3 regions of the Priestia sp. USM5 genome follow, and region 3 is predicted to be linked to each of the others. Evidence: predicted binding sites of a transcription regulator. Region 3 holds the regulator's gene; each other region holds the start of a gene.
What was found. Region 3 encodes Rex, which represses fermentation and respiration genes when NADH is low (regulators of the CRP and FNR family bind a similar motif). Its sites were predicted from a motif close to TTGTGAAATATTTCACAA; they were not measured.

Region 1 (9,855 bases), 1.6 Mb from region 3:
ACAAGCTTTATTTCTCGTCTGTACCTGTTACTCTGTTAGTTCTACTTGTAAAGGCTTTGATTCCTCTTCAGCTTCTTTAGGCGTGCGAACGATTAACACATCACATTTGGCATAGCGTAAAATATGCTGAGATACACTTCCGATTAAGATACGCTCTACCGCGTTTAACCCGGTTGCACCGCATACAATTAAATCAACGTGCTTATCGGGAGCAATTTTTTTAGATATTTTTGTTTTAGGAGAACCGTGTTCAATTAAGGTCTCGACTTTCGTTACTCCAGCCTTAATGGCTAGGTTACTATAGTTGGTTAAAAGTTCTTCAGCAAATTTCTCTGCATCTTGAAAGCGTGTATCCGTATAAAATGCATAAGGTGATGGACTTAACGCCTGTATATCGATAACGTGACAAATTATCAAATGAGCGTTATTTTTTTTCGCACTGTTAACTGCTTTTTTGAATGCCCACTCCGCTTCTACAGAACCGTCTACTGCTACGAGGATGTTACGATAAGCCATATTCATCATAATCTCTCCTTTAACATTCGTTTATAAAGAACTTTCTTTGCTACACTTTTATTGTACTTCTTGCGCAAGCGAAAGTATGTGATTTTTATCACAAGTTATAGAAATTAATAAAAAATGGAGCCGCGCACATCGTACACGGCTTCATTTTTATTGAACTTGAGAGTTAAAAGTCATTATCCAAACAGATCCTGCTACAATCGTAATAACAAAAACGATTCCAAGTATTAAAGCCATCACATTATAACGAGGCTTCTCTCCGTCTTTAATATGCATAAAGAAAAACAATTGAACGAAAAATTGAAGCACGGCCATTCCTAGAATGCTAGCTAGTAATATATTTTTAGCAAGTACGTGGTTTAATACCAGCAGCAGAGGAATAACGGTTAAAATAATTGAGAAAATAAATCCGGTTGTATAAGCTTTTAACGACCCGTGGTTCTCCATCTACATCACCCCCATTAAATACACAACCGTGTAAAGGAAGATCCAGACGGCATCAAGAAAATGCCAGTATAAGCTGATAATCGTCACTTTTCGTTTTGTTACAGAGGTAATTCCGTATCGTTTTAACTGGATTGTAATTGAAATCATCCAAATGATTCCAACCGAAACGTGCAGCCCGTGTGTACTAACTAGTGTATAGAAAGCCGTAAAAAATGCGCTTGTGGAAATGGTTGCTCCTTCGTGAACCATAGTTTGAAATTCATGAATTTCAAGGCCAACAAAGCATACACCTAAAAGCAGAGTTACGATCAGCCAGCCAATTAAAGACTTTATTTTTCCTTTGTGCATGCTTAACACGGCCAATCCGCTTGTAAAGCTGCTCGTTAATAAGATAAACGTTTCAGAAACAAATCCTGGGACTTCAAAAAATTCCTTTCCCGTAAGGCCTCCTGCAGTATGATTAACAAGAACAGCATACGTAGCAAATAATGCTCCAAATAAGATGCAGTCCGTTACGAGGAAAAGCCAAAAACCCATAACTTTGATTTCTTCATCATGTTCATGATGATGTTCTTCGTGGTGCGCTGTCGCATATGCCATGTTACCCGACCCTCCCTACTGAATTTTCTGTATGTCGAATTTCATCAACGGGAATATAATAATCCGAGTTGTATTGAAAAGAACGAGCTAGTAAACAAGCTCCGACTCCTGTCAAACCGAATATCGCCATCCATACCCAGTGGAACGTTAAGCCAAAACCAGCAATGAACCAAAAAACTGACATAATAAACGGGATACCTGAATTCTTTGGCATATGAATTGGAGAAAAAGCCGCTGCTTCCTTCGCTTTTTTCTTTTTTCTTTCTTCTTTTATCGTCCACCACGCATCTTGCCCGGTTACTGTTGGAATCACTGCAAAATTGTAGTGCGGCGGAGGTGAAGGAATGGACCATTCTAATGTGCGGCCATTCCAAGGATCTCCTGTTACATCTCGTTCTCCGTACTTAATGCCATGAAGAATCTGCCATGCTTGAAAGATAAACCCTATGCCCATAAAGAAGGCTCCCACTGTAGAGATAACGTTCAGCGGTCCCCATCCCATGTCAAAATCGTACGTATAAATACGGCGCGTCATTCCCATAAACCCTAGTGCATATTGAGGCATGAAGCATACATAAAAACCAATATTCCACGTCCAAAATGCCCATTTGCCAAGACGGTCATTTAACTTAAAGCCAAACATTTTTGGCCACCAATAGTACAAACCTGCAAAAAAGCCGAATACAACGCCTCCGATTAACACTTGGTGAAAGTGTGCAACTAAAAAGTAGCTATTATGATACTGATAGTCTGCGGGAGCTGCTGAAAGCATAACACCCGTTGCTCCTCCCACAACAAAGCACGGGATAAAAGCAATTGTCCATAACATTGGCTGGGTCATTTGAATACGACCGCGGAACATTGTAAATAACCAGTTGAACACTTTAACACCCGTTGGAATTCCGATAGCCATCGTCGTAATAGCAAAAAACACATTTACATTAGCGCCTGCACCCATCGTAAAGAAATGATGCACCCATGTGAAATACGATAGAACGCTAATAATCATCATTGAAAAAACCATAGATTTATAGCCAAATATCTTCTTTTGAGAAAACGTTGCAACGATTTCAGAAAAAATGCCGAATGCCGGAAGCACAACGATATACACTTCAGGATGTCCCCACATCCAAATTAAGTTAATGTACATCATCGGATTTCCACCGCCGGTCATGGTAAACAAGTGTCCGTCAAAGAAGCGGTCGATAAACAATAAAGCAAGCGTTACGGTTAATACAGGAAACGCGAAAATGATAATAATACAGCTTGCTAGAACAGACCACGTGAATAGCGGCATATGCATAAGTTTCATGCCAGGCGCACGCATTTTTAAAATGGTCATAATAAAATTAATTCCAGAAGCCAAGCTGCCAATACCTGATATTTGAATGCCCCAAATATAAAAATCTTGACCTGGTCCAGGACTGAACTGCATGCCAGAAAGCGGCGGATAACTCAACCACCCTGCATCTGGCGATCCTCCGATTACAAACGACAAATTGAAAAGCATGGCGCCAAAGAAAAATAGCCAAAAGCTTACCGCGTTTAAAAAAGGATAGGCGACATCTCTTGCTCCAATTTGAAGAGGTACAACAATATTAAAGAAAGCAAACATAAGCGGCATTGCCATAAATAGAATCATAATGGTTCCGTGCGTAGTAAAAATTTCGTTGTAATGATTAGAATCTAGAAAATGCCACTGAGGAAATGCTAGTTGCATACGCATCAATAATGCATCTACTCCGCCTCGAAACAGCATTAACAATGAAGAAAGCATATACATGATTCCAATTTTTTTATGATCCACCGTTGTGAGCCACTCACGCCATAGCCACTTCCACTTTTTAAGATACGTAAGAACAAAAATAATACCGGCTAGTGTTAACAATACGGCGACATCGGCTCCGTAAATCATTGGCTCCCCTGTCACAAAAAAATGAGATGAAAAATCTTTTAATTTGTCTAACAACTTAGTTTCCTCCTTCCTGGTGCTCGTGCTGTGTATGTGCTTGTTCATCAGAAGCCACATTCATTGTCTTCATGTCTTCATTTTTCATATGGTGATGCTGACTATAATATTGACCACCGTTTTTAATGACAGTTTCTTGGAACAAACCTTTAGGAATGGTAGAATACGATTTCTCTAAAGAAAGACCTTGTTTTGCAAGACTGTTATAATCAGCTTTTGTTAAAGCTGGTGCTGTTTCTTTTACTTGCCTTACCCACTGATTAAATTCTTTTGTCGATGTAGATTTAACTTTAAAGTTCATATGAGCGAACCCTTCACCCGTAAAATTAGCACCTGAACCAAAATATTCTCCCTTGTGATTAGCTTGTAGCCAAAGCCCCATGGCCATTCCCGGCATTGTATATAATTGTCCTCCTAGCTGGGGTACCCAAAAGGAATTCATAGGTGCATCTGACGTTAGCACGAATTGAACGGGCACATTCTTTGGAATTTCGACATAGTTGACTGTCGCAATATCTTGATCCGGATATTGGAATAACCATTTCCAATCAAGAGACGTTACTTCAATCGTTAGCGGCTTTACATCTTTTTTCGGCGGATCTACTAATTCATAAGTCGTCTTGGCCGTAGCGAAACCTAAAATGCCAATAATAATAATGGGGATGCCCCACCAAATAAATTCAAGACGCTTGCTATCGTCCCAATCTGGTCGATACGGAGCCTTGTTTCCAGGCTTATCACGGTAGCGTAAAACGATATACACAAGCAGACCTAAAACAGGAATAACGACAATTGCGCATAAAATTATGGAAAAAATAATTAACTGGTATTCTTTTTGAGCTACCGCCCCCTGTGGATTTAAAATCAAATAACGACTATCACAGCCTGCTAAAAAAATTGTGATGAATACGGAGAGAATGATTAACTTGACAATATGCATTGATTTTTGCTTTCTCACCTCAGCTCAGGCTCCCTTCCTTTAAATCTCTGTACATAATAATGGTATATAAACGTTCATATTAGAGATGCATCTCAACAGATCAAAAGGCTAAAAACCTCCTAACATATTGAAGTTTGTCATGACATATTGCTTACTCCTAAAAAATTATCATGTTGTATGTTTAAAAGGTGTGATATTTCTCACACTTGAAGCAATTTTTATTTAGTTTAAATGGCTTTACCATAATTTCGTCACATATTTGGTTAAATGTGGTGTGAAATATCTTTCTCCTAGCGCGTAGATTCTGATAAAAGTAAAAAAGCTCTTCCAGTTCTTATTAACTGGAAGAGCTTTTTGGGAGTAATGAAGTATGGAGCTTTATTTCTTACTAGTTTGTTTGCTTTACTTGCTGAAACATCCAATCAATCATTTTCTGATTCCGATACGTTGGAACCCATGAAGCATGGTCATACTTTAATTCTTTAGGATATTCCGTATATAGCGGATGCCCCCCAGATTTTTTGTAAATTCATTGCACCGTTATTTATATTTACGATAAAACACTCCTCATAAAAAAACTATATTTCTATTTTTAAAGAGGCTTATCACTATAGCAATATCCTTTAAAAAAGCTATCCACTTTCTTCATAAAGGTTACATATTAAAAACACCTAAAGATAGTTTAGGTGTTTTTGAAAGTTTTATATTCATCTTTCCTCTAAGCAAAAGCTTAATGGTTATATGGCCTTCTTACTCTTTGAAGCCTCTTGTTTTTTTCTCCACATATTTTCCATTTGTTCAAGAGTTCTACCTTTTGTTTCAGGAATAAATTTCCAAACAAATAAAGCAGAAAGTACACTCATTAAACCGTAGAAACCATATGTTAATCCTCCGCTATATTCCATCATCACAGGATACGTAGAGGAAATAAAATAGTTAGCTGCCCATTGAGCAGCTACGGCAATAGCTACAGCACGACCTCTAATTTTATTAGGAAAAATCTCTGAAATGAGCACCCAACAAATTGGCCCCCATGACATCATAAAGGAAGCTGTATAAATAATGATAAATACAAGCGTCCCTATACCAATGATGTTTGAAAAAGCCATGCTTGCTACACCGAACATTCCAATGGCCATTCCGATAGACCCTGTTATTAATAAAGGTTTTCTTCCCAAACGATCAACTGTCAAAATTGCAATTACTGTAAAAATAACATTTACTAATCCCATAATAATGGTTTGCAGCATAGAAGAACCTTTAGCTGCTCCCATGCTTTCAAAAATACGCGGAGCATAATATAGAGCTACATTGATTCCTACAAACTGTTGAAATACAGAAAGCAGTATACCTACAACGATAACTAATTTTCCATATGCCAATAATTTTCCAGACGAAACATTGGTAGAAATTGTTTGTTTAATATCTTCTAAAATTGATTTCGCTTCTGAAGACCCATTAATTTTAGTTAGTATGGCTAAAGCTTTTTGATCTTGATTCTGTATAGCTAAGTAGCGAGGCGTTTCAGGAACTAAAAACAAGAGTGATGCAAAGAGTAAAGCTGGAATAGCTCCTGAAGCAAACATGTATCTCCAACCCACATCATTAATCCATTCTAAGGTTTCCCCATTTGCAATACCCCAATTCACGAAGTAAACGACTAACATTCCAAAAATAATCATAAATTGATTAAATGATACCAATCTGCCGCGAATATCTGCCGGTGCAATTTCTCCTATATAGATGGGACAAATGGCTGATGCTAAGCCAACACCAATCCCACCTATAATGCGGTAGAAGTTAAAAGCTAGTAACAAAGAGAGTGTCGGTTCCCCTTTTGTGAAAAATAAAAACTCAGGATAAGAAGCTCCTAACGCTGAGACTATAAAAAGAATAGCTGCTAGTATAAGTGATTGTTTGCGTCCTAGTTTCGTCGCAAAATAACCAGATACCAATCCTCCAATAATACATCCTATCAAAGCACTTGATACAGTAACACCGTGTGCTAAAGATCCTAACCCTAAGCTGTCAATAAGATACACCTTTAATGATTCTTCAGCTCCAGATATTACAGCTGTATCATATCCAAACAGTAACCCTCCGATAGCGGCAACTAAGGTAATAGAAAAAATATATAATGAGTTTCGATTTTGTTTCATGCGTTGTTAAAAGCAGTTAGTTAAGAGTAACAGTAGAAGTTCTATTTCTAACTGAGTTCGCCCTTATTTGAATGCGTTTTCAAATTCTTGGAACACAAAAGAAATTTTCGTCGTCTATTGGACTAACTGCTCTTATCCTCCCCTCTAACGTACGTATTTTTCTATCGAATCAAATCTTACTACAGCATTTTCCATACTTCCTTTTGTGTCAGGTATATCGATATACAACCATAATCAAATAATACAAGCTACTTTCATATGAGGCTCCTTTTTAAAGTAAGGTTGTATATTTTGTAATCTATTACTTCCCTTTAAATTCATCTAGCTTTTTACTTAGGTCGTATGTTTGAAGATATACTTCTTTATATAATTCATAAAGCTGTTTATAGACTTGTACATGTTCTGCGTTAGGATAATATGTTTTTGAAGACGTAATAAATACGTTTGCACACTCTTCCAATGAGTTGTACCAGCCACAGCCATAAGCTGCTAGCATGGCTGCTCCTAACGCTGGGCCTTGTTCAGTAGATAACTTTACGATTTTTGCATTAAAAACGTCTGCTTGAATTTGAAGCCAGTGATCGTTTTTTGCTCCCCCGCCGATTGATACAATAGACGTAATTTCCTTTCCGTTTTCTCGAAAAATTTCAATTGATTCATTTAATGAAAACGTAATCCCTTCAATAACTGCCCGCGTAAAGTCTCTCTTTTTATGAGAGGCATCCATCCCTATAAAACTTCCGCGAATCGTAGCATCTGCATGCGGTGTACGTTCCCCGACTAAGTAAGGGGTAAATAAAAGGCCATTTGAGCCGATTGGGACATTTTTTAGGTCGGCCAACAATTCTTCAAACGTATCGTTTTCTGCGAAATTTTCCTTAAACCAGCTTAAACTGTGACCAGCGGATAATGTAACGCCCATTGTATAAAAGGCATTTTCTTTTCCATGATTAAAATAGTGGACTTTTCCACCAAAGTCTCTATTGCTTCGTTCCTCATAAGAAAGAACAACCCCAGATGTCCCAATGCTACATAGTGTTTCCCCTGATGATAAAATGCCGGCGCCGATTGCTCCGCAAGCATTATCAGCCCCGCCTGCAAATACTTTTGTTGAAGTAGCTAACCCCGTTTTTTGAGAGAATGATTCACTAATATTGCCTATGCATTCACTAGATTCGACTAGTGGCGGACAAAGGTTAATATTGACTCCTACTAATTGGCAAAGCTCACTATCCCATTTTTTCTTGCTGATGTTTAATAATAATGTACCGGCAGCATCTGAATATTCACTATGAATAAAGCCAGTCATCTTAAAACGCAAATAGTCTTTGGGTAGCATAAATACAGCTGTTTTTTTAAATATCGCCGGTTCATACTCTTTTACCCACAATAACTTAGGAAGAGTAAATCCTTCTAAAGCCTGGTTTTTTGTTATTTCTAAAAGACGTTTTTCTCCAATCACTTTATAGAGATGATGACATTGTTCTGTTGTTCTTGTGTCATTCCACAAAATGGCGTTACGTAATAGGTTATAGTTTTCATCCAGCAGCACAAGGCCATGCATCTGTCCAGAATAACTAATTCCTTCTATATCTTCGGGTTTTATATTAGCGTTAGCAATTAATTCATTTAAAGCACTAGCCGTCTGCTGAACCCATTCTTCAGGATTCTGTTCGCTATATCCTGTTTTTTCATGAAGGAGAGGATAATTTTTAGAAACCACAGCGCAAATCTCGCCTTTTGTATCAACTAAAACCGTTTTTACCGCACTTGTTCCTAGATCAATTCCAATTACATATTTCATCTTGATACCTCCGCGTTTATAAACGAGAGTAGAAATTGTTTCTACTCTCGTTTGTCCTTTAAACTTCTAAAATATATTGATTTAAAATGGCCTTTAACCGTTCTTGTCTTCCTGATTTATTCACAATATTCGGATTTTTAAACGCGTACTGCTCCAGTGTATGGAAGTTAGCTTTTCCTTCCACAATCTCAAGCCCAATTCCCTCTTTAAAGCTGCTGTAGCGCTCGTTGATAACGTTTTCGAAAACACGATCTTCTACTAATTTATGTGCTACTTTCAATCCTCGAGCAAACGCATCCATTCCTGCTACATGAGCATAGAGTAAATCGTCTTGTTCAAAAGAACCTCTGCGTACTTTGGCATCAAAGTTTAATCCTCCGCTGCCCAACCCTCCATTTTGCAGGATTTCATACATTGCTAGCGTCGTAGAATATAAATCCGTCGGGAATTCATCTGTATCCCAGCCTAAAAGAGGGTCACCTTGGTTTGCATCCACTGATCCTAATAAGCCTTGTACTCTAGCTACTCGTAATTCGTGTTCAAATGTATGCCCAGCTAACGTTGCGTGGTTAGCTTCTAGATTAAGTTTGAAGTATTTATCTAATCCGTATTGTCTTAAAAATGAAATAGTTGTTGCTGCATCGGTATCATACTGATGTGTCGTAGGCTCTTTAGGTTTAGGTTCAATTAAAAACTGCCCCGTATATCCAATTTCGGTTGCATAATCTACAGCCATATGCATAAATCTGGCTAAGTTATCTAACTCTAACTGTAAATTTGTGTTAAGCAGTGTTTCATATCCCTCACGGCCGCCCCAGAATACATAATTTTCTGCGCCTAGTTCTTTTGCTGTTTCAAGCCCCTTTTTTACTTGAGCCGCCGCATAAGCAAATACATCTGCATTACAAGAAGTAGCTGCACCATGAACGAACCGGGGATTTGTAAACATATTCGCTGTGTTCCATAATAACTTTACGTTACTTGTTTGCATGTATTCTTTGATCATAGTGACGATAACATCAAGATTTTTATTTGTTTCTTGCAACGTACTGCCCTCAGGAGCAATGTCTCGATCATGAAATGCGAAGAATGGAACATTTAATGTTTCAAAAAGTTGAAAAGCTGCCTCAACTCTCGCTTTTGCTAAATCCATTCCATCATATCTATCCCAAGATCTTTGCATAGTAGCTGCGCCAAAAGGATCCGTACCATCTGCTGTAAACGTGTGCCAGTAAGCAACAGAAAAACGCAGCTGATCTTTCATCGTTTTACCGCCTACTACTTCTTCAGGGTTATAGTATTTAAAAGCTAAGGGATTTTTAGAATCTTTACCTTCATATAAAATTTTGTTTACGCTTTCAAAAAAATTAATTTTATTAGTACTAGTTTGGACCATTTGTCATTTCCCCCTTTG
Region 2 (9,855 bases), on a different contig from region 3:
CTAGATCCCGCTGCTTTACATAGGCATCTTCAACTTTTTTACTCTTTGCTTGCTTAGCGTCTTCTATTTTTTCTTCATATTTATCGTGTACGTTTTGTATTTGTTCCGTTAAGTTTCCTTCTGCATATCGATACGACTCAATTTCTTCTTCTGTTATCGTATTTGCGTTAACGGTATTTTTATTCTTGGATGTCAATTCTAAGAGGTAAAGATCATTTGTAAAACGATCTATTTCTTTTTGGAAGTCTTCTGATTTTACATAGGTACTTTTTTGTAAGTAGTTTGCTTTTACTAGGTTATGCATGCTGCCAATAGAAGAAATGGTTGCTCCTAAACCAAATAAAAACAAGATAATACCTATAGCTGAAATAACGCTATTTTTCCATTTTATATCCAAGTCCCCACACAACCTTTACATATCTCGGATTTTTTGGTTCAATCTCAATTTTTTCTCTTATTTTTCTAATGTGCACTGCTACCGTATTTTCTGCGTTGTAGCCGGGTTCATTCCATACGCGCTCATAAATATCATGTATGGAAAAAACTCTTCCTGCATTTTTCATTAATAATTCTACAATTTTATACTCAATGGGAGTGAGCTTAATGAATTCCCCATCAAGAGTGACGGACTTAGCCTCAATATCAAGTACAAGACCTCGGATATTAATCGTCTTTGTTTCTTCATAGGTACCTAATGTCACATATCTTCTTAACTGTGATTTAACTCTTGCTATCAGCTCTAATGGATTAAAAGGTTTTGTCACATAATCGTCTGCTCCTACCTGCAGACCAAGCACTTTATCGGCATCTTCGCTTTTAGCACTCAGCATAATAATCGGGATATTTTTTTGTTCTCGAATTTTAAACGTTGTTGAAATGCCGTCTTGCCTTGGCATCATAATATCCAGAATAATCAAGTGAACTTTTTCTTTATTTAGTATCTCTATGGCTTCGATTCCATCTTTGGCCGTAAAGACTTTAATACCTTCATTTTTTAAATAAATAGCAATACCATTGCGGATTTCTTGCTCATCATCTACGACTAAAACCACATATTCGTTCATTGATTTCTCACACTCCTTTCAAAAGTATATCATGGGTCATTTCGTCTATGGGTTTTATTGTAAACTGCATTTCTTAAGAAAAAAGAAGGGGGAATCTTAAGATTTTCTTAAGCATCATATATTGAAAAAGGTTTAAGGAATAGGGATAACAGGAACGTTAAAAGAAAAAATATAATCAATTCCTCATTTGATTCTAAAGAACTATCCGTGAGCGATTATATCTTTTTATTTAAAAGGAGGATGATTTAACTTGGAACGGAATCATACAATTATGCAATTTTTCGAATGGCATGTGCCAGCTGATGGCGAGCATTGGAAACGCCTCAAAGAGCTCGCTCCTCAACTAAAAGAACAAGGAATTGATTCCGTGTGGATTCCCCCGGTTACAAAAGGTGTTTCATCAGAGGATAATGGCTACGGCGTTTACGACTTATATGATCTTGGCGAGTTTGATCAAAAAGGAACCGTTCGTACAAAGTATGGAACCAAGCAAGAGCTGCATGAAGCAATTGATGCCTGTCATAATCACGGAATTAATGTCTATGTTGATATTGTGATGAATCATAAAGCTGCAGCGGATGAAAAAGAAACCTTCCACGTCATTGAAGTAGACCCCATGAACCGAACAGAAGAGATTTCTGAACCCTTTGAAATTGAAGGGTGGACAAAGTTTACATTTGAAGGGCGCGGCGATCAATATTCTTCTTTCAAATGGAACTTTAATCATTTTAATGGCACTGATTACGATGATAAAAACGGAAAAGAAGGTGTGTTTCGTATTGCCGGGGAAAACAAAAGCTGGAACGAAAATGTTGATCAAGAGTTTGGCAACTACGATTATTTAATGTTTGCGAATATTGATTACGACCACCCTGAAGTTCGAGAAGAAATGATCAAATGGGGAAAATGGTTAGCAGACACCCTGCAGTGCGACGGTTACCGATTAGACGCCATTAAACATATTAACCATGATTTTATTAAAGAGTTTGCTCACGAATTGTCCTCTTCTCAAGAAAAGCCATTTTATTTTGTGGGAGAGTTTTGGAATCCAGAATTAACAGCCTGTCAGGAATTTTTAGACGTTATTGATTATCAAATTGATTTGTTTGACGTATCGCTGCATTACAAACTGCATGAAGCCTCTCAGCAAGGAAGAGATTTTGATTTAACCACAATTTTTGATGATACATTGGTTAAGACTCATCCGTTGAATGTTGTCACATTTGTAGATAACCATGACTCTCAGCCAAATGAATCTTTAGAATCTTGGGTAGAAGATTGGTTCAAACAAAGTGCTTACGCTCTAATTTTACTTCGTGAAGACGGCTATCCTTGTGTATTTTACGGAGACTATTTTGGGATAGGCGGAGAGCATCCAATTGAGGGAAAAGAAAAAGATATTTCTGCTCTCTTGCACGTACGCTATGACAAAGCATACGGACAGCAAGACGATTATTTTGATCACCCGAATACCATTGGATGGGTAAGGCATGGTGTAGAGGAATTTGAGAAGTCTGGATGCGCTGTGGTGATGTCAAACGGCGAAGACGGCGAAAAGAGAATGTTCGTCGGCGAACACCGAAGCGGACAAACGTGGATCGACTTCACAAAGAACCGAGAAGACCAAGTTGTGATTGAAGAAGACGGCTACGGACACTTCCCTGTAAATGGCGGCTCTGTATCCGTTTGGGCTGAAGCATAAAAAAACAGTGGCCTGCGCCACTGTTTTTTTTACCATAGACCTAGCAGTTTCCACCACAAGCCGCCAATTCCAATCCAAATGATAATATGAATAATTGAAATTAAAAAGCCGAGCGACCACCATTTTTGCTGCGTTACATATCCACTACCGAAGAACACCGGTGCCGGTCCACTGCCGTAGTGAGTTAAACAGCCAAATAAATTGCTAAAGAACGCTAAAATTAATGCTGACAGTAACGGAGGCGCACCAGCGGCCACGATGACAGATAGAAATGCTGCGTACATAGCGCTGACGTGAGCCGTGTTACTCGCAAAAAAGTAGTGAGAATAAAAATACGCAATAGCTAGTACAATCAACGCCGTCATCCAAGACATATGACTAACAGTGCCTTTCATCAGATCACTGAACCAAGGAATCATGCCTAGATCATTTAAGAAAGTTGCCATCATAACCAAAACAGCAAACCAGACTAATGTATCCCATGCTCCCTGTTCTTTTTTGATGTCCGACCAGCTTAACACTTGCGTTAAAAGCAGCGCACATAGACCAATAAAAGCAGTTGTTGTTGCATTAATATTTAAATTAGCGCCAAAAATCCACAGCACAAGAAGAAGTAAAAATACCCCAATCATGTACCATTCTTCTTTCTTTAGCGGGCCCATTTCATTTAGTTTTTTTGCTGCAATTTCAGATGCTTCCGGCGTTTCTTTTAATTCTGGCGGATACAGCTTATAAATAACGAGCGGAATCACAATTAAACTAATAATTCCAGGTACGATTGCAGCCGCTGCCCATCCAACCCATGAAATAGTCTTTCCTGTAATTTGTTCCGTCATTTTAACAGCAAGAGGATTGGCCGCCATTGCCGTTACGAACATAGCCGATGTAATCATATCTCCTTGAAACGATACTTTTGTTAAGAAAGCACCGACTCTGCGCTCCGTACCGTCTCCAGTTCTCGATCCGTATGTTTCAGATAAAGAACGAATGATTGGAAGAATAATTCCTCCAGCTCGTGCTGTATTAGACGGCATTGCAGGTGATAAAAGTAAATCACTTACGATAAGAGAATACGATAGTCCCAACGTCTTTTTACCGAACAAACGAACAAAGATATAGGCAACCCTTGTTCCTAGACCAGTCTTAATAAAACCTCTAGAAATAAAGAATGCAATAACGATCAACCAAATCGTCGTATTTTGAAAACCGCTGAGCGATTGTTCAAGTGTTAATGTATTAGTTAATACAATAATGGTTAAAGATAAAATAGCTACACTGCCTAATGGCAATGGTTTAATGATAAGACCTACGATAGTAGCCACAAAAATAGCGAATAAGTGCCAAGCCTTCACATCAAGTCCGGACGGAGGTGTAATAAACCATAAAACAAGTCCGATTGCCAGACAAATTAATAAAGGAATAAACTTCACTTCACCGGCAGGCTTTTTAGTTGTTTCAGCCATAATCTTTCTCCTTTCATGTTTTTAAATAATAATAGTAGTATGCTCTTTCCCCTTCGTACCCAATACTTGTCCCCTTTAAAATAAAATAATTGTAAAAATACGTTTCATAAGGATGATATTGTAAATTTGTGAAGTGTTGAGCATAATTCCTTTATTATTTTATCATACATATTGACAATTTTTATCTTTCACCTTCATTTTATTCCCTTCAAAATAGCTTGTAAGCGTTATTTCATCAAAATAAATAAGCTGCATGAGTTCATCATGCAGCCTTGCATTTAACGATTTACTTTTTGAATAAACACGACTTTGAGATAATCACCTGACTTAAATTCTTTTATTGTTTTAAAATCAGCTGGAAGAGAGAACTGCTCCATCATTTTGTAACGTTCCCCTTTTTCGTTAAAAGCTTTTTCAATAAACGAATGAAATTTTTTCATATCAAAATTACTTGCATTCGTCGAAGCTACAATGACACCATTTGGCTTTGTAAGAGCAATGGCTTCTTTTAATAAATCTTTGTAGTCTTTTGCCGCGCTGAACGTATGCTTTTTCGATTTAGCAAAGCTCGGCGGATCTAGCACCACAAGATCGAACGTCATATTCTTCTTAACCGCATATTTAAAATACTTAAAAACATCTTCCACAATAATGTCCTGTGCTTCGTGATCAATTCCATTTACACTAAATTGCTCAATTGTTTTTGCCAAGCTGCGATTGGCCAAGTCGACACTTGTTGTTTTCGCAGCTCCTCCAAGAGCGGCCGCCACTGAAAATGCGCCTGTATACGAAAACATGTTTAGAACGGTCTTTCCTTTTGCATATTTATCTCGAATCGTTTTACGGACGTCTCGCTGATCTAAAAAGACCCCAACCATCGCTCCGTCATTTAAATAAACGGCAAAACGAATACCATTTTCTCTTACAATTAAAGGGAACTCACCTTTATCCCCTACTACAAAATCATCTTCTTCAATATACTGCCCTTTTACGTTGAAACGTTTTTTCTGGTACAGCCCTTTAAAGTTAGGCGCAGATTTTAAAGCTTCAATAACGTATTCTTTAAATTGATAAATTCCTTCACTATACCAGCTCGTGACGTAATATCCGTCATAATAATCAATGATTAAGCCGCCAATTCCGTCACCTTCACTATTAAATACACGAAAAGCAGTTGTATCTTCAGACGCATAAAAATCGTGACGAGAGGCAATAGCTCGCTGAATTTTTCGTACAAAAAACGCCGCGTCAATTTGTTCACTTTTCTTCTTCGTCAGAATCCATCCGTAGCCTTTGTTTTGTTTTCCATAATAGCCTTTGGCTAAGAATTGATTTTTTGGAGTGACTAAGTTAATAATAACGCCTTCTTCTTGCAGTTTATGACCATCAACAAGCGCATCTTTTTCAATGAGTGGATAACCTTTATTCACTTTTTTAATAAAAGCTTCTTTGGCTATAACTTGTACTTCTTTTCTCATGTGTACACCCTATCTATTTAATTTAGTTCATTCTAGTTTTATCCATTTTACGAGAATAATCTACATTTATCTTAACATAGATAACCGGTAATGTTTCCAGTTACAAAATAGAAAAGCAGAGGATGCCTTGAAGCACCCTCTGCTTGATATGAATGAAAAATGAAATGTATGTTTTATGTTTTAAGATAAAAAATTATGAGCACTCTTGTCCAGTATATGCATCGAACTTAAGCGTCTGCTGCTTGCTTCCGCTCACTAAAGTCACCACGTATACAGTTATTGAGTTTTCTGTTATAAGCTCAATATGCTCTACTTTTCCTTCTTGATGTTTTAAAGCAAGAACTTTTACAGCGGTCTCCGTTAACGGCTGAAGCTTATCATGTTTTACATGTGTGATTTCACCCGAAACCGCATCGATTGTAACGGTGTATTCCGTATTATCTTTGATTATTTTTATTGTGAAAATCGCTGCGTTTTGATCATATTCTACCATTTTCACCTTACCTGCATATGTAGCCAGTGCAAGATCTTTTGCATCTTGTCTCGTTAATAGCTTCACTGCTTGCTGAGAAGTATTAACTACTTTTCCTGTGAAAGCATCTAACGTTACCGTATATTGAGTGCTATCTTTAAGAATCACTGCGACATACTGACTAGCGGATTCTTTAAACTCTAGACTATATACGTAACCACTATATTGTTTAACAATTGCTTCTTTTATTTTTTGCTCTGATATTAGCTGCAGCTCTTTTTTATTCTCATGAATGACTTTCCCCGTTAGACCATCCACGGTTAGCGTATATTCTACTTTGCCATCTACTACAGTTAACGTATATTCATGCGTTTCTTTGTTAAATGTAATAGATTGAATCGCTCCTGTATACTGCTTAGAAATGGATTCTTTCACTTGATTTTGTGTCCATAACTTCACTTCTTGCTTCTTCACTACTTTTCCAGTGCTTGCGCTTACTTCTACGATTCTTTGCTCAAGGTTATTCGTTGCAATTGTAATCACATACACACTTGATTCTTGCTTAAATTCCGTAGATGTGACTGTCCCGTCGCAATCTTGCAGAGCAATACCATTTGCCTGAGCTTGCGAGATACTGACATGTTCAGTTGTCTCTGCTTTCGCTGTCTTCATCTCTGCAGCGTGACTCGTTGTAATAGAGCTAAATGCAACTGCAGCTCCTAAAGCAGATGTAGACAATACTTTTGCCCATTTAATCATCCTTACATTTCCTCCTCCTTCACCATTAGACTTTCCGTCTATGGCGTTCTATCTAGTACGCCGTTCATTATGCAAAAGATTTCTGAGAATAAGACGAATAGAAGCTTAAAGTTAGCTGAAGATATAAGAATAGCTACTATTTTTCAGCTTGCTTTCAGCTATTATTCAGGGCTGTTTCAGATAAAAAAGCATAATAGAAAGTAGAGGAGCAAAGGAGTTTTCACCATGATGGATCAACTAAAAGGAATTAAAGTCTTGCTTATAGATGACGAACCAACTATTTTACAGTTTTTATCTTTAGGGTTAACGAATGAAGGATTTGATATCAAAGCTGCCCAAGACGGAATGGAAGGCATTAATATAGCCAAAGAATTCAAGCCTCATATCGCTATTGTAGATGTTATGCTTCCGGGAATGGATGGATTTGAAGTATGCCGCTTGTTAAAGAAAATGGGGAATATAGCTGTCATCATGCTAACAGCAAAAGATCAAGTGGACGATCGAGTAAAGGGGCTGACTATTGGAGCAGATGATTATATGGTCAAACCCTTCAGTTTTGAAGAACTTCTTGCGCGCATTCAAGCTAGAATCCGCAATCAATTTCCCAACTTATTAGACGAAGTATCCATCGGTCCATTTAAAATTGATGACCGCCGCAAAGAAATTAAATACCTTAATCACATACTTGATTTATCCCCTACTGAATATGCACTCTTAAAATTCTTAGTTATTAATCACGGTCTCGTACTAAGTAAATCCACCATTTTAGATCGAGTGTGGGGATATGATTTTGGAGGAGAAGAAAACATTGTTGAAGTATACATTCGATCACTGAGAGAAAAATTACAGGACCATAGCCGAACCGTTATTCGAACGCTTCGCGGTGTAGGGTACCGGATTGATATTTCATGAAGCACAAACGTTTCTTTCATTTGAACTCTCTTCGCCTTCAGCTTTTATCTAGAAGTTTACTCGTTATTTTGAGTTTACTGATGCTGATAGGCGTTTTTCAATACGTATTTATGAAGCAATTTATTTACACAAATAAAATTAGAAGCATCGAAGACCAAATTCACTTGATTCCCGATGATGTCTGGAAGCACGATATTGAAACAAGCCAGAATGTAAAACAATCATCAAGACCAATGGTTTATTTCCCGGGCGTTAATATTACCTTTATCAATCAAAAAAGCACCTTTTTACGGCTGGCTAAGGATCCACATCATTCTTACTTCCCTAAGCTTTCTGCATCTGCATACAAACAAGTAATGAAAAACAGCAAACAGCCGGACAACACGACGAGCCTCATAAAAAAAATGGATGGTCATCAAGAGCAAGTCATTGTTTTAAAACCCATTATCTTTGATGGAGAAATACAGGGAGTTATTCAAATTAATACTCCCACAGAATCATTAAGAGACCTCTTAATCAGACAAATGCTCATCTTTTTAATGCTTTCACTTACCGCAATGACCATTGCTTTTTTTGTTTTTTCTTCTGTTTTAAAACAGACGTTAGTCCCTTTGTTTACTACTACTAAAAAAGTAGAGCATATTAATGCCGGAAGCTTACATGACCGCTTGCCTGTTAATCAAGGACAAATCGAAATGGATCGCCTTTCTCTTTCTATTAATGAAATGCTTGAACGTCTTGAAAAAGCATTTAAAGCAGAAACAGAAGCCAAAGAACAAATGCGGCGTTTTGTTGCGGATGCTTCGCATGAACTGCGAACGCCGCTTACATCTATTCACGGCTTTTTAGAAGTTTTATTAAGAGGGGCTAGCAGTAATCCAGAACAATTAAACGACGCATTAAAAAGCATGTATGGAGAGTCCAAAAGACTGCACAAACTTATTCAGGATCTTCTGCTTCTTGCTCAGCTTGATCAACTTCCACCGTTTCAAAAAGAATACTGTTTTGTAGATGAGTTGATTTTAGATATGAAACCTCAACTCATACTATTGGCGAGGAACAGAAAGGTTTTATTCGACTTTCCAAGCCGTTTACCATCAGACATTAACAAAGATCAATTTAAACAAGTTGTTTTAAACTTATTTTCCAACGCCGTACAGCATACAAATCCAACTACAGGAGTTATTCAAGTGATAGGAAAAATAAATGAGAAAGAACTTTCGTTAATAATACAAGATAACGGTCATGGTATTCCTCAAGAACACCTTCCTCATTTATTTGAGCGATTTTACAAAGCTGATGCTTCACGCTCTCGGGCATATGGAGGAGCGGGCTTAGGCTTGGCCATTAGCGCATCTATTATAGAGCTGCACGGGGGGAAAATACGTGTAGAGAGCAAATTGAATGCAGGAACTGCTTTTGAAATCGTATTGCCCTTGACGTAAAAAAGACGATTGCCGTGAAGCAATCGTCTTTTGTATCAAATCAGCACACTTTTCCTGTTTGAGAACTGATTTTTACAGTATGTTGTACGTTGTCTGTTCCTTTAATGACAAACGTGTACGCTTGTTCACTGAATGAAACAGATTGAACCGTTCCTTTGTGCTGTTGAAGAGCAGCTTGTTTAGCTTGTTCTTGCGTAAACTTTACCGCTTCGACTTTGATTACTTTTCCTGTTTCAGCGTTTATTTTCACATGGTGATCTTTGTTATCTTTTCCGTGAATTAAAAATGTGTATACATCATTTGCATATGAACTCGATTGAATCGTTCCACTGCAATTTTTTAATGCAATTGATTGAACCTGTGCTTTTGTAAATGCAGCGCTTTGAATTTGAATCACTTTTCCACTTTGTGCATTGACTTGTACGTGGTGATCACGGCTATCATTTCCATGAATTAAGAACGTATACACTCCATCGTTGAAGCCTACAGACTTAACCGTTCCTCCACAGTTTTTCACCGCTACTGCTTGTGCCTCACTTTGAGAAAAAGATAGTTTTTCA
Region 3 (9,855 bases):
ACAATATTCAATAAATTTAGAATTGACTGTGGATAATTATGTGGAAAAGTCCGTGCACTCAGTACACGGACCTGTTATCAACAAGTTTTAATTATGAAAATCAGACAGATATCCACTATTTATTCACAGAGTGGATAAAGCTTGCTCTTAAGCGCATGAACAAGTAAATAGGATGAATAGATACGCAAAAATATAGGCTACTCTTCTAGAAGCAGCTGTAATTCTTCCCACTCTTCCATTAATGTGGATAACTGTGAAGAAATTTTTTCATTTTCACCGTTTAATCTTGATACTTCTTCGTGATTTTGATAAATTTCAGGGTCACAAAGAAGTTCTTCATTCGCCGCTTGGGCGGCTTCTAATTTGTTTACTTCAGTTTCAATTTCTTCAATGCGGCGCGTTCGCTGTCTCATCAATTTCTTTTGTTCTTTATCTTGTTTATAGGACTGTTTATCTACTTTTACCGTACGTTCTTCGTTTGCTTTTATATTTTCTAATTCTTTGATTTCCTCTATTTCTGCTTTCTTTTCTACATAATAGTCATAATCTCCAAGAAATTCTTCTACTCCTTCAGGAGATAGCTCTGCTATTTTATTGGCAATACGATTAATAAAATAACGGTCATGTGAAACAAATAATAGAGTCCCTGGGTAATCAATTAACGCATTCTCGAGTACTTGTTTGCTATCTAAATCAAGATGGTTAGTAGGTTCATCCAAAATTAAGAAGTTAGCTTTTTGAAGCATAAGCTTCGCAAGAGCCAAACGTGCTTTTTCACCACCGCTGAGCGTGGAAACGATTTTCAGTACATCATCACCTGAAAACAGAAAATTTCCAAGCGCTGTACGGATTTCTTTTTCAGGTTTGGCTGGGTAGTCATCCCAAAGTTCATTTAAAACGGTTTTATTAGACGTTAAATTGGCTTGCTCTTGGTCGTAATAACCAACCATTACATTTGAGCCAAAGGAAATGGTCCCAGTCTTGAAGCTGAGTTTATCCACAATGCCTTTTAATAAAGTTGATTTCCCCACGCCATTAGGACCAACCAACGCAAGGCTTTCCCCTTTTTTAATGCGAAGGTTTGCCTCTTGGACGACATAGTTGTGTTCATCATATCCGATAGACACATCTTCCAGATTTAAGACTTCATTTCCGCTTTGACGTTCAATTTCAAACGAAAAACTAGCTGATTTTTCGCCTTCGTTAGGTCGATTTATTAACTCCATTCGATCGAGCTGTTTACGTCTGCTTTGCGCACGTTTTGTAGTCGATGCGCGGGCGATGTTTCGCTGAATAAAATCATTCAGCTTTGCGACTTCATCTTGCTGCTTTTCGTACTGACGCAACTCTTTTTCATATCGCTCTGCTTTTTGTACAAGGTATTTAGAGTAGTTGCCCGTGTACTTCACCGTTGTTTTTTGTACGACTTCATACACTTGATTTACGACTTTATCAAGGAAGTAACGATCATGTGAAACGATTAAAATAGCTCCTTCATACCCTTGCAGAAACTGTTCCAGCCATGCTAAAGTTTCAATATCTAAGTGGTTGGTAGGCTCATCCAGAATAAGCAAATCAGGCTTTGTTAAAAGCAGTTTTGCAAGAGCCAGGCGCGTTTTTTGTCCACCGCTTAAGGAGGAAATAGGGGTGCTGTAGTCAAAGTTTGAAAAACGGAAACCGTGAAGAATAGATCGTGTATCCGCTTCATATTGATAGCCGCCTAAATCTTTGAACGTTACTTGAAGCTGATCGTACTCTTTGGTTAGTTTTTCGTATTGAACTGAATCATTAAAAATATCTGGATCGCCCATCTTCGTTTCAAGCGTACGTAATTCTTTTTCCATCTTCTTTAACGGAGCAAAGACAGTCATCATTTCTTCCCATATGGAGAGTGTTGATTCAAGAACTGTATCTTGTCCCATATAATCAATGGAAACACCTTTAGGTTTGATAATCTCTCCGCTGTCATAAGAAAGCTGCTCAGCAATAATTTTTAATAAAGTTGATTTACCAGCACCGTTTCGTCCCACTAGGGCAATGCGGTCTTTTGATTGTACTTCTAACTTTATATTCGATAAAATGGGTTCTGCCCCATAGTATTTTGTAATACCGTTCAATTGTAGAATAATCATTTTTTCACCTCTAGTAGTATATCCATAGTGTATTTTAACATATTTTCAACTACAAGTTCTTCCTACAAGCGTTTGTAATTTGTAGAGGGACAAGGACAAATGATGAAGCGAATGTTTTGATTCATGAAATAAAATGATTTTACCTGCACATTTTATACAGGATACTATGTTAAAATAAGAGATAAGTGCATCTCTGAACTTATATATGATGGATGTAGAAAACCCGTCATGACTAACAAACGAATCCTTTGAAGGGCTAATTACTTCGTTCTAGCTACCGACTTTAAGTAGTGCTGGATAGACAAAAGCCTTCGGGGTGTGAAGCGGAGTATATATAAAACAAGAGAAAAGAGAGAGAATTGGAAGCGCTACCTCAAAGCGGTTGATGCTTTGTGAAAGGTAATGCAATATGACTTGAAAATGTTAGTAATGACATACATGAACTGAGGGGGTACAACGTGAACACTGAACAATTAAAAATACCACAAGCAACGGCTAAACGATTGCCGCTTTATTATCGTTTTTTGAAAAACTTGCATGCTTCTGGTAAACAGCGTGTGTCGTCAGCGGAGTTAAGTGAGGCAGTGAAAGTGGATTCTGCTACTATTCGTCGGGACTTTTCTTACTTTGGAGCATTAGGAAAAAAGGGATACGGCTACAATGTGAATTATTTACTTACATTTTTCCGTAAAACGTTAGACCAAGATGAAGTAACGAAAGTAGCACTGATTGGCGTAGGGAATCTAGGAACGGCCTTTTTAAATTATAATTTTATTAAAAATAATAACACCAAAATTGAGTGCGCTTTTGATGTGATAGAAGATAAAGTCGGTACGAAAGTAGGCGACGTGCCGGTTTATCACCTTGACCAATTGGAAGATTATATGAGTGATGACATCTCAGTAGCGATTTTAACCGTTCCTGCAACTGTTGCTCAGCAAATTACCGATCGTTTAGTGAATTGCGGAATTAAAGGGATTCTAAACTTCACTCCTGCACGCTTAAACGTACCGGATGAGATTCGACTGCATCATATTGATCTTGCTGTAGAATTACAGTCGCTTGTCTATTTTTTGAAAAATTATCCTGTTGAATAAGGTGGACTGTGTTACGATTTCCTTAAGTCTAAATTAATAAGGAGAGTGGGAATATGGGGATTGGAGCAGGCAGTTGGATTATTATTGCGATTGTAGCACTGCTTATTTTTGGACCGAAACGGTTACCGGAGCTAGGAAGATCAGTGGGCCAAACGCTTAGAGAGTTTAAGCATGCCGCTAGCGGTGCATCAGAAGATCGTGAAAAAGATAAACAGCGTCAAGTAGATGACAAAGAGTAAAAGGGTGATCATAGTATGACCGAACAAGAAATGTCAATATATGATCATATAGGAGAGCTGCGAAAACGCATTTTAATTGTTTTATTTTTCTTTGTGATTGCCACAATTGGCGGCTTTTTTATAGCGGATAAGGTTATTGTCTATTTACAGCATGCTGATGAGGCAAAGAATTTAACGATGAATGCATTTCGGTTAACAGATCCAGTTAAGATTTATATGCAATTTGCTGTTATTATCGGCTGTGTACTTGCAGCTCCTGTTGCACTGTATCAACTTTGGGCATTTATTAGTCCTGGTTTATATGAAAAAGAGCGTAAGGTAACGCTTGGATATATTCCTGTTTCCATTTTTCTCTTTATCGGCGGTGTCTCTTTTTCTTATTTTGTGTTGTTTCCATTTGTCGTTGATTTTATGACGCGCGTTTCTGATGAGCTGAATGTAAACCAAGTGATTGGCATTAATGAATACTTTTCTTTTTTAATGCAGCTCACACTGCCTTTTGGCCTGTTGTTTCAGCTTCCTGTCGTCGTTATGTTTTTGACGCGTTTAGGAATTATAACGCCTATGTTTTTATCTCAAATTCGAAAATATGCCTATTTCGTACTGCTAGTTATTGCCGCACTTATTACACCACCGGAATTGCTCTCGCACATGATGGTGACAGTGCCGCTCTTAATTTTGTATGAAATCAGCATCATTATTTCCCGCATTTCGTATCGCAAAGTGTTAAAGGCAAGGGCAGAGCAAGAAAGAGAAGATGTTAGTATGTAAAAAAAACCACTGAAACAGTGGTTTTTTTATTTGGATGAATCATCTTGATTTTTATATTGCTGCTGCAATTTTTTAATTTTGTAGTGCAAGATAAAGATGCGAACCGCAAACCTGAAATCGAATGCGGCTACGAGTGCAAATAAGATTGTGGGGAAATTCCAGACGGTTTCCTGGGCATTTTGAATTGCCAAGTAGGTGAATAAAATCCCCATAATAATATAAATAAACCCTCGTGTTAAAGGGATATTCTTCATAAAAACATGCCTCCAAAAATGAACTGCATTTGTTCTGCTTGTTTTTGCATTTCTATAATTTTATCTGCAAAAATAGTTTGAGATAAAATAACGATTGTATTCATCAAAACATGAGCAATAATAGGTACAACAATTAGTCTCGTCCTTGCATAAAGGAATGCAAATACAAATCCCATAGCTGTATACACAAGTAAATGTTTAAAATCCCAGTGTACCGCAGCGAAAATAAGGGAACTAATAAATGCAGAGATAAAGAAATTGTATCGTTTGTGAAGAGAACCAAAAATAATCTTTCGGAAAATAATCTCTTCTAGTATTGGTCCAATAACAGACGTAACGACAATAAGGAACGGCGTTGCTTTAACAAGATTAACAATATTTTGTGTGTTTTCAGATACTTGGGTAATGCCAAGAGCGTGCTCAATCATACCTGCTACAGCTTGACCAGCCATAGCGAGAAACACCCCAAGGACTGACCAGACAACAGCAATCGTTTTTCCAGCATGTTCTATACGCATGGACATGTCACGGCGCAGCAGCAGTAAGACAATAAGTAAACCAAGGATAAAGCTAATGATAGTCCAATAAGTCAAAAGCATGACATTCGCTGTTCGAACTGGATAGTCATCAAATATTCCTGTTAATTTTAACAGCGGTATACCAACAACTCCTGAAAACTGCATAAGGATGTAAGTGAGGATAACATACCAATAACGTTTTTCCAATCTTCTATACTCCTTTAAAAGGTTTTTATGTATATATGTCGAAGAAGTACTGTAAAGTTAGTAATTTCTTCTTGCTCGTATTGTAACATACATATTATTGAACAGAGAAAAGAATGCTTTATTTCTCAAAATCGTCGAAATCTAAGACTATTATATGTAGTTGTCGTAAATTTTAAATTTTTTTTGTTTAATACTTGCAAAAAAAACCCACTTTGTTTTAATATAATAATTGTGTTAGCACTCGTTGAGGTTGAGTGCTAATAAAAATGCAAACATATTATTTGAGGAGGTTGTTTCACTTGTTAAAGCCATTAGGTGATCGCGTAGTGATTGAACTTGTAAAATCTGAGGAAAAAACAGCAAGCGGTATCGTGTTACCGGACAGTGCAAAAGAAAAGCCACAAGAGGGTAAAATTGTTGCTGTAGGTACAGGCCGAGTATTAGAAAGCGGTGAGCGTGTAGCTTTAGAAGTAGCTGCGGGCGATCGTATCATCTTCTCAAAATATGCGGGTACTGAAGTAAAATACGAAGGTACTGAATACTTAATTTTACGCGAAAGCGATATTTTAGCTGTAATCGGCTAATTTTAACCACAAACTTATCATACGTAAAAAATAGATTATTAAGAACATCTTGAGGAGGTCAAAGAATATGGCAAAAGACATTAAATTTAGCGAAGAAGCACGTCGCGCAATGCTACGTGGTGTAGATACATTAGCAAATGCTGTAAAAGTAACGCTTGGACCAAAAGGTCGTAACGTTGTATTGGAAAAGAAATTCGGTTCACCGCTTATTACAAATGACGGTGTAACAATTGCAAAAGAAATCGAATTAGAAGACGCATTTGAAAATATGGGTGCTAAATTAGTAGCCGAAGTTGCTAGCAAAACAAACGACGTTGCTGGTGACGGTACAACTACTGCAACAGTTTTAGCGCAAGCAATGATCAGAGAAGGTCTTAAAAACGTAACGGCTGGTGCTAACCCAATGGGTATCCGTAAAGGTATGGAAAAAGCAGTAGCTGTAGCGGTTGAAGAACTAAAAGCAATCTCTAAACCAATTCAAGGTAAAGATTCAATTGCTCAAGTAGCGGCTATCTCAGCAGCTGACGAAGAAGTAGGTCAATTAATTGCTGAAGCAATGGAGCGCGTTGGTAACGACGGCGTTATCACACTTGAAGAATCAAAAGGTTTCACAACTGAATTAGAAGTGGTAGAAGGTATGCAGTTTGACCGTGGATATGCATCTCCTTACATGGTAACTGATTCAGATAAAATGGAAGCTGTATTAGATGACCCGTACATCTTAATCACAGACAAAAAAATCGGTAACATTCAAGAAATCTTACCGGTATTAGAGCAAGTTGTTCAACAAGGCAAGCCGCTATTAATCATCGCTGAAGACGTAGAAGGCGAAGCTTTAGCAACATTAGTTGTGAACAAACTTCGTGGTACATTTACAGCTGTAGCTGTTAAAGCTCCTGGTTTTGGTGATCGTCGTAAAGCAATGCTACAAGACGTTGCGATCCTAACAGGCGGAGAAGTAATCACTGAAGAGCTTGGTCTTGACTTAAAAACAGCAGGCATCGATCAATTAGGTCGCGCTTCTAAAATTGTTGTAACAAAAGAAAATACAACAGTTGTAAACGGTGCAGGAAACGCAGAAGATATCCTAGCACGTGTAAACCAAATCAAAGCTCAGCTTGAAGAAACAACTTCAGAGTTTGACCGTGAAAAATTACAAGAGCGTTTAGCAAAACTTGCTGGTGGCGTAGCTGTAATCAAAGTTGGTGCGGCAACTGAAACTGAGTTAAAAGAACGTAAATTACGTATTGAAGATGCATTAAACTCTACGCGTGCTGCGGTTGAAGAAGGTATCGTAGCTGGTGGTGGTACTGCATTAGTAAATATCTATAATAAAGTAGCAAGCATCGAAGCTGACGGTGACACTGCTACAGGTATCAACATCGTATTGCGTGCGATTGAAGAGCCTGTACGTCAAATCGCTCACAACGCTGGTTTAGAAGGATCAGTAATCGTTGAGCGTCTAAAAGGCGAAGCAGTTGGAACTGGATTCAACGCTGCAACTGGCGAGTGGGTAAATATGCTAGACACTGGTATCGTTGACCCAACAAAAGTAACGCGTTCAGCTCTTCAAAATGCTTCTTCTGTAGCGGCTATGTTCTTAACAACTGAAGCAGTTGTTGCTGACAAGCCAGAAGAAGGCGGAGCTCCTGCAATGCCTGACATGGGCGGCATGGGTGGAATGGGCGGCATGATGTAATCACTGCCCTACCTAAAAAAGCGACCAAGTACTCACTTGGTCGCTTTTTTGTGTGCGTTAATATTTTCAGATTTTTTTAAAATTTGTTAAGATAGTACTATGTTTATTGGAAAACTTACTAAACTCAAGGCTTAACTGAGTTTTAAGGGGGAGCGTCGTTGATTCAGCTGGATCATATTAATAATAAATTAAACCAAGTATTAGAAAACATTGATCAAATTGTGATTGGAAAACGTCACGTATCTACGTTGAGTTTGGTTGCTTTGCTTGCCGAGGGCCATATTTTGCTTGAAGATGTACCGGGTGTAGGAAAAACGATGCTAGTGAAGGCACTGGCCAAATCAATTGATGCGGAATTTAAACGAATTCAATTCACGCCTGATTTGCTGCCGTCCGACGTAACAGGTGTTTCTATTTACAGTCCAAAAGACATGGAATTTCATTTTCGTCCAGGTCCTATCATGAGCCACATAGTACTCGCTGATGAGATTAACAGGACTTCTCCTAAAACACAATCGGCGCTTTTAGAAGCAATGGCTGAGCATCATGTAACAACCGATGGTATCACCCGGGAAATTCCGGCGCCTTTTTTTGTGATGGCTACTCAAAATCCCGTTGATTTTGATGGGACCTATCATTTGCCGGAAGCGCAGCTGGATCGTTTTTTATTCAAACTAAGCATGGGGTATCCTACGCAAGAAGAGGAGCTTCAAATTTTAAATGGCGTATCGACTCAAGTTAATCTTGAAGATGTCAAACCTGTTATGAGCGTTCCAGAATTAGTACAGGCTCAAAAAGCTGTAAGCAGTATTTATGTAGATGATACGATCAAGAACTATATCATTGAAATTATTCGCAAAACTCGCTCTCATCCACATGTTTCATTAGGTATTAGTCCTCGTGGCACGGTTTCCTTTATGAAGGCTATTCAAGCATATGCGTTAGTAAAGGGAAGAGATTACTGTCTTCCTGATGATGTTCAAGAGCTTGCTTCGTATGTGTGTGCACATCGATTAACGCTAAGACCTGATACTCAGTACAGCGGTTTAATAGCGAGTGATGTGATGAAGCAAATTATGGCTGATACGAAAGTACCTGTTAAAAGGTAAGAGGATAATTTATGAAACAGTATATAAAAGTGATATGGAACAAAGGTAGAGACTGGTTCGTTTTATTCTGCATCTTTACCGCTACGTTTTCTTACGCCATGTTTCAAGGAGGCTTTGTCAGCTGGTTTTTATTTTATAGCTTCTTACCTTTTGGATTATATGGGGTAGCCGTGTTGCTCTATCCGTTGAAGAAGTGGAATGTTGCTCGTGACGTGAAGCTACAGCCTCGATTCGCTGGAGATCATCTTTCGTATGACATTCACATTACACGCTCCTCGGCTTTTCCTGTTTATATGGCAGCCGTGAAAGAGGAGAGTAACCTTTTAGATCAAGAAGAAAGAACAATTTATCCGCTTTTTCAACGAAACGCTGTTATCCCGTATGAAAGATCGTTTGTAGAAAGAGGAGAATATGAATTTTTTACGATTTCGATTGAACTGAGTGATTTATTAGGCATCGTAAAAAAGAAGGCATATTTTCTACTGCAGCAGCGGTTTGTCGTGTATCCTCAAATCCATGAGATAGATATCCCGTTTCTTTTAGCGGGAATAGAAGAAGGAAAAAATGAAGTTTCGACGGGGAATCAATCTACTACGTTAGTGACAGGCATTAGAGAATACCAGCCGGGTGACCGATTAGGGTCTATCGATTGGAAGGCGACCGCTCGTAAAGCTACGTTGATTTCTAAAGAGTTTGGTCATTATCATGAACGGAGTATAATTATCATTGCAGATGTTATGAGCCCTCTATACTTTGAAGAGCGAATGAGCTTTCTGGCATCCATGCTCATTCATGAAGAAACCAAGCGTAAAAAAGTCGATTTTCTTTTAGCTGGAGATGCCCTTTTTTCGCAGAAAACCTCTGAACAAAGGGAGGCTGATAACCTGTTGCATCACTTAGCACGTGCACAGCCTATTAGCAATCGAGCATTCGAAACAGAATTTCAGAATATTGCTATTCAAAAGCAGCATTCTTTTATGGTAATTGTCAGTCAGGTTACAGGGACTCTTATTGGCCAGATTCAATCCAAGCTGAGCCCTCATGCTAAGGCTTCACTCATTGTCGTTAAAAATGAAGGAGCGGGGCTTAGTGACGAAGAGACAGTTATTGTCAATGGCATACAATCTTCTGCTTTAACGATTGAAGTCGTTCATATTGATCTTCCTCTATCACTAAAAGAAGTGAGGGCGGAAATAAGTGAATAAATCAGCTTGGTATGTAAAAAACGTCTTATTATACGCGGGA

Region 1: ACWATA_RS15060 (cytochrome c oxidase subunit II) is a predicted target of Rex. The motif match lies at 4,667-4,684, and genes of this name have one in related genera.
Region 2: ACWATA_RS28745 (anion permease) is a predicted target of Rex. The motif match lies at 4,356-4,373, and genes of this name have one in related genera.

The regions. Positions count from the first base shown of each region.
Region 1 covers NZ_JBSGKN010000001.1:2,797,400-2,807,254, forward strand. Annotated here, with positions in the region: gene ACWATA_RS15040 (universal stress protein) at 28-522, opposite strand; gene cyoD (cytochrome o ubiquinol oxidase subunit IV) at 673-969, opposite strand; gene cyoC (cytochrome o ubiquinol oxidase subunit III) at 970-1,569, opposite strand; gene qoxB (cytochrome aa3 quinol oxidase subunit I) at 1,571-3,538, opposite strand; gene ACWATA_RS15060 (cytochrome c oxidase subunit II) at 3,540-4,478, opposite strand; gene xylE (D-xylose transporter XylE) at 5,216-6,637, opposite strand; gene xylB (xylulokinase) at 6,939-8,441, opposite strand; gene xylA (xylose isomerase) at 8,500-9,837, opposite strand.
Region 2 covers NZ_JBSGKN010000009.1:1,907-11,761, forward strand. Annotated here, with positions in the region: gene ACWATA_RS28730 (sensor histidine kinase) at 1-397, opposite strand, end outside; gene ACWATA_RS28735 (response regulator transcription factor) at 375-1,064, opposite strand; gene ACWATA_RS28740 (alpha-amylase) at 1,315-2,766, shown strand; gene ACWATA_RS28745 (anion permease) at 2,796-4,229, opposite strand; gene ACWATA_RS28750 (class I SAM-dependent rRNA methyltransferase) at 4,508-5,707, opposite strand; gene ACWATA_RS28755 (PepSY domain-containing protein) at 5,901-6,938, opposite strand; gene ACWATA_RS28760 (response regulator transcription factor) at 7,167-7,850, shown strand; gene ACWATA_RS28765 (sensor histidine kinase) at 7,847-9,295, shown strand; gene ACWATA_RS28770 (PepSY domain-containing protein) at 9,336-9,855, opposite strand, start outside.
Region 3 covers NZ_JBSGKN010000001.1:4,413,683-4,423,537, reverse strand. Annotated here, with positions in the region: gene ACWATA_RS23155 (ABC-F family ATP-binding cassette domain-containing protein) at 198-2,132, opposite strand; gene ACWATA_RS23150 (redox-sensing transcriptional repressor Rex) at 2,591-3,229, shown strand; gene tatA (twin-arginine translocase TatA/TatE family subunit) at 3,283-3,468, shown strand; gene tatC (twin-arginine translocase subunit TatC) at 3,484-4,239, shown strand; gene ACWATA_RS23135 (YdiK family protein) at 4,266-4,493, opposite strand; gene ACWATA_RS23130 (CPBP family intramembrane glutamic endopeptidase) at 4,490-5,218, opposite strand; gene groES (co-chaperone GroES) at 5,518-5,802, shown strand; gene groL (chaperonin GroEL) at 5,870-7,501, shown strand; gene ACWATA_RS23115 (AAA family ATPase) at 7,660-8,610, shown strand; gene ACWATA_RS23110 (DUF58 domain-containing protein) at 8,622-9,815, shown strand; gene ACWATA_RS23105 (transglutaminase TgpA family protein) at 9,808-9,855, shown strand, end outside.